DNA from 2 places in the Pseudomonas sp. GW821-FHT09E04 genome. Region 1 is predicted to be linked to the other one. Evidence: predicted binding sites of a transcription regulator. Region 1 holds the regulator's gene; the other holds the start of a gene.
What was found. Region 1 encodes FliA, which starts transcription of late flagellar genes. Its sites were predicted from a motif close to CTAAAGTTTNNNNNNNNNNNGCCGNTAA; they were not measured.

Region 2: flgM (flagellar biosynthesis anti-sigma factor FlgM) is a predicted target of FliA. The motif match lies at 1,330-1,357, and genes of this name have one in related genera.

The regions. Positions count from the first base shown of each region.
Region 1 covers NZ_JBWKOR010000002.1:105,877-110,068, forward strand. Annotated here, with positions in the region: gene AC07N4_RS06760 (chemotaxis protein CheA) at 1-952, opposite strand, end outside; gene AC07N4_RS06765 (protein phosphatase CheZ) at 1,006-1,794, opposite strand; gene AC07N4_RS06770 (chemotaxis response regulator CheY) at 1,812-2,183, opposite strand; gene fliA (RNA polymerase sigma factor FliA) at 2,351-3,091, opposite strand; gene fleN (flagellar synthesis regulator FleN) at 3,088-3,918, opposite strand; gene flhF (flagellar biosynthesis GTPase FlhF) at 4,032-4,192, opposite strand, start outside.
Region 2 covers NZ_JBWKOR010000006.1:410,598-414,789, forward strand. Annotated here, with positions in the region: gene AC07N4_RS23590 (flagellar brake protein) at 1-356, opposite strand, end outside; gene AC07N4_RS23595 (flagella synthesis protein FlgN) at 452-919, opposite strand; gene flgM (flagellar biosynthesis anti-sigma factor FlgM) at 968-1,294, opposite strand; gene flgA (flagellar basal body P-ring formation chaperone FlgA) at 1,489-2,250, opposite strand; gene AC07N4_RS23610 (chemotaxis protein CheV) at 2,333-3,265, shown strand; gene cheR (protein-glutamate O-methyltransferase CheR) at 3,313-4,140, shown strand.

The sequences.
Region 1 (4,192 bases):
CTGCAACAGCAGAAGCATTGCCGGCCGTCACGACGGCACCGGTGGCGACGTCAGTGAACTTGCCTTTGCCATGCAGATCGTCGAGCAGCGATTCGAACTCGTGGTCGCTGATCAGATCGCTACCGGCCGCAGCCGCTGCCGGAGCAGCAGATGCAGGCACCGACGCAATCGCCGATTCCAGCGCATCGACGGCAAAGTTGCCCTTGCCGTGCAGCTGATCGAGCAAGGCTTCGAATTCGTCGTCGGTGATGTCGGAGCTGTCGCCCGCCGCCGGAGCAGCCGGTGCAGCGGCTGTTGGTGCCACGGCGTCGGCCGCGAACTGGCCCTTGCCGTGCAACTGGTCAAGCAGCGACTCGAATTCGGCGTCGGTGATTTCATCGCTGGCTGCTTCATCGGAAGCAGGCGCAGCGGCAGCCGCCGGGGCTTCAGCTTCGGCCTTGACGGCGTTCAGCGAGTCCAGCAACTGTTCAAATTCGTTATCGGTGATATCGCCCGAATCGCCTTCGACGACCAGTTCTTCGATCATCTCGGCAACAGGCGAAGCCGGGGCTTCATCCGCCGATTGCGGTTCAGCCAGACGCGCCAGGGCGGCCAGCAGTTCCGGCGTTGCGGCAGTAATCGGACTGCGATCGCGGACTTCGCTGAACATGCTGTTCACCGCGTCCAGCGCTTCGAGCACCACGTCCATCAGTTCTGCATCTACGCGACGCTCACCCTTGCGCAGGATGTCGAACACGTTTTCGGCGATGTGACAGCACTCCACCAGCTCATTGAGCTGAAGGAAGCCGGCGCCCCCTTTTACAGTGTGGAAACCGCGAAAAATTGCGTTGAGCAGATCTGCGTCATCCGGACGGCTTTCCAGCTCGACCAGTTGTTCGGACAGTTGCTCAAGAATCTCGCCGGCCTCAACCAGGAAATCCTGAAGGATCTCTTCATCGGCGCCGAAGCTCATTAGGGGGTGCTCCTACAGGTCTAAAAACCCAAAAAACCTATAATTCCAAAACTCTAGAATCCAAGGCTGGATAACAAATCGTCCACATCGTCCTGACCGGACACAACGTCTTCTCGTTTATCGGCATGAATCTGCGGACCTTCACCCTGCGAGAGATGTTTTTGTGGATCTTTTTCAGCGAGCATCGCCGCACGGTCATGTTCGATGCCCGCAAAGCGGTCCACCTGACTGGCCATGAGCACGAGTTTGAGCAGATTGCTTTCGACTTCGGTGACCAATTGGGTCACGCGCTTGATCACCTGACCTGTGAGGTCCTGGTAATCCTGGGCCAGCAGAATGTCGTTGAGGTTGCTCGACACCGCGCGGTTGTCCGCGCTGCTGCGTGCCAGAAAACCGTCGACCCGACGCGCCAGCTCGCGGAACTCTTCAGCCCCGACTTCACGGCGCATGAAACGTCCCCAGTCGGCACTCAACGCCTGGGCTTCGTCAGCCAGGCCATTGACCACCGGCGTGGCGCTTTCCACCAGGTCCATGGTGCGGTTGGCCGCCGCTTCGGTCAGCTTGACCACATAGCCCAGACGCTCGGTCGCATCAGTGATCTGCGACACTTCCTCGGCCTGCGGCATATGCGGGTCGATCTGGAAGTTGACGATTGCACTGTGCAGTTCGCGCGTGAGCTTGCCCACTTCCTGGTACAGGCCACGGTCACGGGTCTGATTGAGCTCATGGATCAGTTGCACAGCGTCGCCGAACCTGCCTTTTTCAAGGCTTTCGACCAGTTCGACCGCGTGTTTTTTCAGAGTCGACTCGAAGTCGCCCTGTGAAGATTCGTTATGCTCCATAGCTCCCCCGCGCGTCATCAGCCGATGCGTTCGAAAATCTTCTCGATTTTTTCTTTCAGCGCCTGAGCCGTGAAAGGTTTGACCACGTAGCCGTTAACGCCGGCCTGGGCCGCTTCGATGATCTGCTCGCGCTTGGCTTCAGCGGTCACCATCAGCACTGGCAGGTGCTTGAGTTTTTCATCGGCGCGCACGTGACGCAGCAGGTCGATACCGGTCATGCCAGGCATGTTCCAGTCGGTCACCAGAAAGTCGATGCTGCCGCTGTTGAGCACCGGAATGGCAGTGGTGCCATCGTCGGCTTCAACGGTGTTGGTGAACCCAAGGTCACGCAACAGGTTCTTGATGATCCGCCGCATCGTTGAGAAGTCATCAACGATGAGGATTTTCATGTCTTTGTTCAATTCGACCTCCAAGCAGTCTTAAACGCGCCCAGCACCTGGACGCGCCATTTCAATCAATCCGGCAAAGCACTCGATGACTGTCTGGAGCACAACAGAGCAAGACCGGTGCCGTTCACCACCGCACCAGCCTCGTTCGCAGCGTCCCCACACTGCCTTCAGCGCGCTCGCCACTCCCCCAAACGCCCCCGCAAGCGGGCCGCGCACTGGCTGTGTAACTGGCTGACCCGCGATTCACTGACGCCAAGGACTTCACCGATTTCCTTGAGGTTCAGCTCTTCGTCGTAGTACAGCGCCAACACCAGTCGCTCACGCTCCGGCAAATTGGCAATCGCGTCCGCCAACGCAGCCTGGAAGCGCTCATCTTCCAGATCGCGCGACGGCTCAAGATGAGCACTTGCGCCATCCTCGTGCAGCCCTTCGTGTTCGCCGTCCTGCAACAGGTCGTCGAAACTGAACAGTCGGCTGCCCAGGGTGTCGTTCAAAATCCCGTAGTAATCGTCGAGACTCAATTGGAGTTCGGCCGCAACCTCGTGATCTTTAGCGTCACGGCCGGTTTTAGCTTCAATCGAGCGAATCGCGTCGCTGACCATACGGGTGTTGCGGTGAACCGAGCGCGGTGCCCAGTCCCCCTTGCGTACTTCATCGAGCATGGCGCCGCGGATCCGGATGCCCGCGTACGTTTCGAAACTGGCGCCTTTGCTGGCGTCGTATTTGGTCGAGACTTCGAGCAGGCCGATCATTCCGGCCTGGATCAGGTCTTCGACCTGCACACTGGCCGGCAATCGCGCCAGCAAGTGGTAAGCAATGCGTTTGACCAGTGGCGCGTAACGCTCGATCAGCTCGTACTGCGCGTCACGTGCCGACTTCTTGTAGAAATTCATACCGCTGGCGGTCATAGCACAGGTCCTGCCGTTTGCTGCACGAGGCGCTCGACGAAAAATTCGAGGTGGCCGCGCGGATTGGCGGGCAGCGGCCAGGTGTCGACCTTTTGCGCGATCGCCTTGAACGCCAGTGCGCACTTGGAACGCGGGAAGGCTTCATAGACCGCACGCTGCTTCTGCACCGCCTTGCGCACGCTTTCGTCGTAAGGCACCGCACCGACGTATTGTAGGGCGACGTCGAGGAAGCGATCCGTGACCTTGGTCAACTTGGCGAACAGATTGCGACCTTCCTGCGGGCTCTGGGCCATGTTGGCCAGGACGCGGAAGCGGTTCATGCCGTAATCGCGGTTGAGCAGTTTGATCAGCGCGTAGGCGTCGGTGATCGAGGTCGGCTCGTCGCAGACCACCAGCAACACTTCTTGCGCCGCGCGAACGAAACTGACTACCGAGTCACCAATACCCGCAGCGGTGTCGATCACCAGTACGTCGAGATTGTCGCCGATGTCGCTGAACGCCTGAATCAGACCGGCATGCTGGGCCGGGCTCAGGTGAACCATGCTCTGCGTGCCGGAAGCGGCCGGCACGATGCGGATCCCGCCGGGGCCTTGCAACAGCACGTCGCGCAGCTCGCAGCGGCCCTCGATCACATCGGCCAGGGTACGTTTGGGCGTGAGGCCCAGCAGAACGTCGACGTTCGCCAGACCCAGGTCGGCGTCCAGCAGCATGACCCGACGGCCAAGCTCTGCCAGCGCCAGGGACAAGTTCACTGACACGTTAGTCTTGCCGACGCCACCTTTGCCGCCGGTCACCGCGATCACCTGTACGGGATGCATGCTGCCCATGTTATTTCTTTACCTTGTCTTGCATAGACGGAGGCCACATTACTGGCTGCGCGTTCACAACCGGAACAATGCATGGCAGACCATCGATGTAGGTACAAAAACTGTTCATTACCTCAGCCAACCTGCTTGGTGGGACTGTGGTAGATATCAGCGAACATGTCAGCCATGGCTTCTTCGCTGGGTTCTTCCTGCATTTGCACACTGACGGCGCGGCTGACCAATTGATGACGGCGCGGCAGATGCAGATCATCCGGAATCCGTGGGCCGTCGGTCA
Region 2 (4,192 bases), on a different contig from region 1:
TCGGTGGGCATCTCGCCAATGTAAAAGCGGTCACCGTCGGATTCCTTGATATCCAGCGTGCCGTTGCATTCCCAGGCAATGCGTACGCCTTCATGGAAACCTTCGACCTTGAACGGCTCGCCCGCCAGCAGGAAGCGTTCGCCATCGCGCGGGATCATTTCATCCAGGGCAATCGTGGCGGTATCCCGGTCAACCTTGATCAGGTAGCTCTGGAAGCGCTGGCTGCGTTCGTGAAAGGTGATGATCAGCGGATCGTGGCTCTCTTGCAGCTGGCGCAGGTTGCTGGAGATTTCCAGAGGCGTGGTGAGCACCTTTGGTGGCTGCGGAGAATCATCCGCGCTGAGGACGTTGGACACGTTAAATCAATCTCCAGACAAAATTTGACTACGGCTGGCCAGTATTTTGCCAGCATGTTTCGCGCGTTGATAGGGCGCAAGCATAGAAGAACGCATCACGCCTGACTGAGCGCGCGGGGTTTCTGCAGTTTGGAGAAGGTGCCACTGGCGTCATAGAGCGCGGGTGGCTCGCCGCCGGTGAGGATTTTCAGCTGATTGGCCGTGGCGGCCTGCTGAATCACGATCGACTGGCCATTTTTGGCATTGGTCGCCTGGCACTGGGCGATCAGATCGGTCAGAACGTCGCTCTGGGTCAGCAACTGCTCGCCGATGCTCGACTGGCTGGCCAGTTGTTCCAGGCCTTGACGGTCGAGCGACAGATTGAGGCTGGCGAGGATTTCGCTGCGTTTGCGGCCATGCTGCTCAAGCAGAATGATCAATGCCTGTTTGCGCGCCAGAATTTCTTCCAGCAGCGGCATGTCGCGACCGTGCAAGGCGAGGGACTCGGATTGCAGTAACTCCAGCAATTGTTGAGCTGGAGCAAAGTCGTCGGTGATCAGTTGCAATAAAGTAGTGTCGTGCATGGCTGGCCTTGGGTTTTAAGCGTCCAAAAGCCTGGCGCTGACCGAGGCCTAGCGCTGGGCTTCGAAGTTGAGCAGTTTGCTGGCTACACGGTTGCTGTCGACTTTATAGCTGCCATCGGCAATCGCTGCTTTCAACTCGGCCACGCGGGCTTTGTCGACGGCAGGCTGATCGCGCAGCTTGTCAGTGACCTTCTGCAACTGTTGAGCCTCATTGCTGAGGTGTACCGATTCCCCGCTTTTTGCGGTACTGGCCTGTTCGGCCGGGGTATTCAGCGTCGCGGAAGTACCGGTTTCGGCGGTTTCCTTAGGCGTGCTGGTACGTGTACTGCCCGTAAGTGACGAGGAGCTGTTCAAACGGCTGAAATCGATGACCATGTTAAAAACCTCTGGGAATTTGGACGCTTGCCATGTTCTCGGCCATCCCCTGGAAAACTTTAGGCTCTTTTACCAATGAGCCTGCATGCGCCGCACAGATCCTGCTGCGGCACAGTTTAGGGAACAGCTCAGGTTGGCGCCAGTTTTCTGCGCGATCCCTCACGAGGCTTTTCTGTCATTGCTCCAATCGTTGCTCACATTGCCACTTCCACCTGGCCCGGCGCCATGACCTGCGCCTTGATGACCCGTTGGGAATTGAGGTTTTTCACTCGAATCTGTTCTTTCAGGCCACCGTTGGACAGGGCCTCGCCCGGCATGCGCACGGAGAGCGTGCCGCTGCGGGCGGTAATCACCACTTGATCGCCTTTGCGAACGACTTCCGCCTGTTCCAGATGCACCAGGGTAATTACTTGGTCGGCGACCGTTGGTCGGGTTAATTTTTGCCCGATCGCCTCATCCACCGACGTCAGGAAGCCCTGGTTGATCAGGCTCACATCATGCTCGCGCAGGGTCACGTCCTGAGGCTCGATGATGCCGGCGCGCTTGAGCGGGCGAGTGGTGGTCACGACCGGGCGAAACAGGCGGACTTGAGCGGGTACGAACACGGTCCAGGGGGAGGCGCCTTCGCAGCGAACCTTGACGGTTACGCGTCCCAAAGGACGTGCCGGGCTCTCCAGCGACGCTGTCAATTCCTTGTCGCACATAGGCATGTGCATGCGCGGATCGAGCTGCTTGACCTCGATTTCATAACGCCCTTCCGTTTGACTGGTAGCCAGATAGTCTTCTACGGTGAATTCAAGAAAGCCCTGAGTGACGCCGATAAGCATGTCAGGCAAGGTAACCGCATCAGCAATGGCAGGGCTGCCCGCGAAAAACAGGCAAGCGGCAGACATCGCGCAAAGTCCTCTGCGAAGGGGGGATGTCAGGCGTCGGAAAAATGTCGTTTGAATGTTCATAAGAGTTAAAAAGCAAGCGCCGTGCCGTTTAGCAATGAATGTGCGTCGCAACAACACTTGGCGTTGGTGTAGGAGTCTGGGCATGGCTGGTGTAATGGATTCGGTGAACCAGCGCACGCAACTGGTGGGGCAGAATCGCCTGGAGCTGTTGTTGTTCCGTCTCGACGGCCAGCAACTCTACGGGATCAACGTGTTCAAGGTTCGGGAAGTGCTGCAGTGCCCGCAACTGACGCTGATGCCCAAGTCCAGTCCTGTCGTGTGCGGGGTGGCGAATATCCGGGGGGCGACCATTCCGATCCTTGATCTGGCAATGGCAACCGGCTCCGGGGCGTTGAAAGACAAGAACAGTCCGTTCGTGATCATCACGGAATACAACACCAAGACCCAGGGTTTCCTGGTGCGCTCGGTGGAACGTATCGTCAACATGAACTGGGAAGAGATCCATCCGCCACCCAAGGGGACCGGTCGTGATCATTACCTGACCGCTGTGACTCGGGTGGACAATCAGTTAGTCGAAATCATCGACGTCGAGAAGGTGCTGGCGGAAGTCGCACCGACACCGGAAGCGATTTCGGTCGGCGTGGTGGATGTCGAGACCCAGAGCAAGGCGCTGTCTCTGCGGGTGCTGACGGTCGATGACTCGTCGGTGGCGCGCAAGCAGGTGACGCGTTGCCTGCAGACGGTTGGCGTTGAAGTGGTGGCGCTGAACGACGGCAAGCAGGCGCTGGATTACCTGCGCAAGCTGGTCGATGAGGGCAAGAAGCCGGAAGAAGAGTTCCTGATGATGATCTCCGACATCGAAATGCCGGAGATGGACGGGTACACCCTGACGGCCGAAATCCGCAGCGACCCTCGCATGCAAAAGCTTCATATCATCCTGCATACTTCGTTGTCGGGTGTGTTCAACCAGGCGATGGTCAAGAAGGTCGGTGCCGATGACTTCCTGGCCAAATTCCGTCCTGATGACCTGGCATCCCGGGTAGTCGACCGGATCAAAGCAGCAGATATCAGCTAGGGACTTTTCGTCCCTGGCGGTCAACACGATTTAAGAGGCGGCATCATTTGTCTACGGGTAATTTGGATTTCGAACAGTTCCGGGTCTTCCTGGAAAAAGCCTGTGGCATTTTGCTCGGTGAAAACAAGCAGTACCTGGTCTCGAGCCGTCTCAACAAACTGATGGAGCAGCAAGGCATCAAGTCCCTGGGTGAGCTGGTACAGCGCATCCAGACCCAGCCGCGCAGCGGTTTGCGCGAGCAGGTGGTCGATGCCATGACGACCAACGAAACCCTGTGGTTTCGCGACACCTATCCGTTTGAAGTCTTGAAGAACAAGGTGCTGCCCGAAGCGATCAAGGCTGCTCCCAACCAGCGTCTGCGGATCTGGTCGGCGGCGTGCTCGTCGGGTCAGGAACCCTATTCGCTGTCGATGTCGATCGACGAGTTCGAACGGACCAACATCGGTCAGTTGAAAATGGGCGTACAGATCGTTGCCACGGATCTGTCCGGCAGCATGCTGACCAACTGCAAGACCGGCGAGTACGACAGCCTGGCGATCGGTCGCGGCTTGTCCGCCGATCGTCTGCAGCGCTACTTCGACCCGAAAGGGCCGGGGCGCTGGGTGATCAAGGCGCCGATCAAGAACCGGGTGGAGTTCCGCTCGTTCAACTTGCTCGACAGCTACGCAAGCCTTGGCAAGTTCGACATCGTGTTCTGCCGCAACGTGCTGATCTACTTCTCCGCCGAGGTGAAGAAAGACATCCTGTTGCGTATCCACAGCACGCTGAAGCCGGGCGGTTATCTGTTCCTCGGCGCTTCCGAAGCGCTGAACGGTTTGCCGGACCATTACCAGATGGTCCAGTGCAGCCCGGGGATCATTTACCAGGCGAAGTGATTGGCACCGGCAACACAAAAAACGGGAGTCCTCAGGGGCTCCCGTTTTTTTA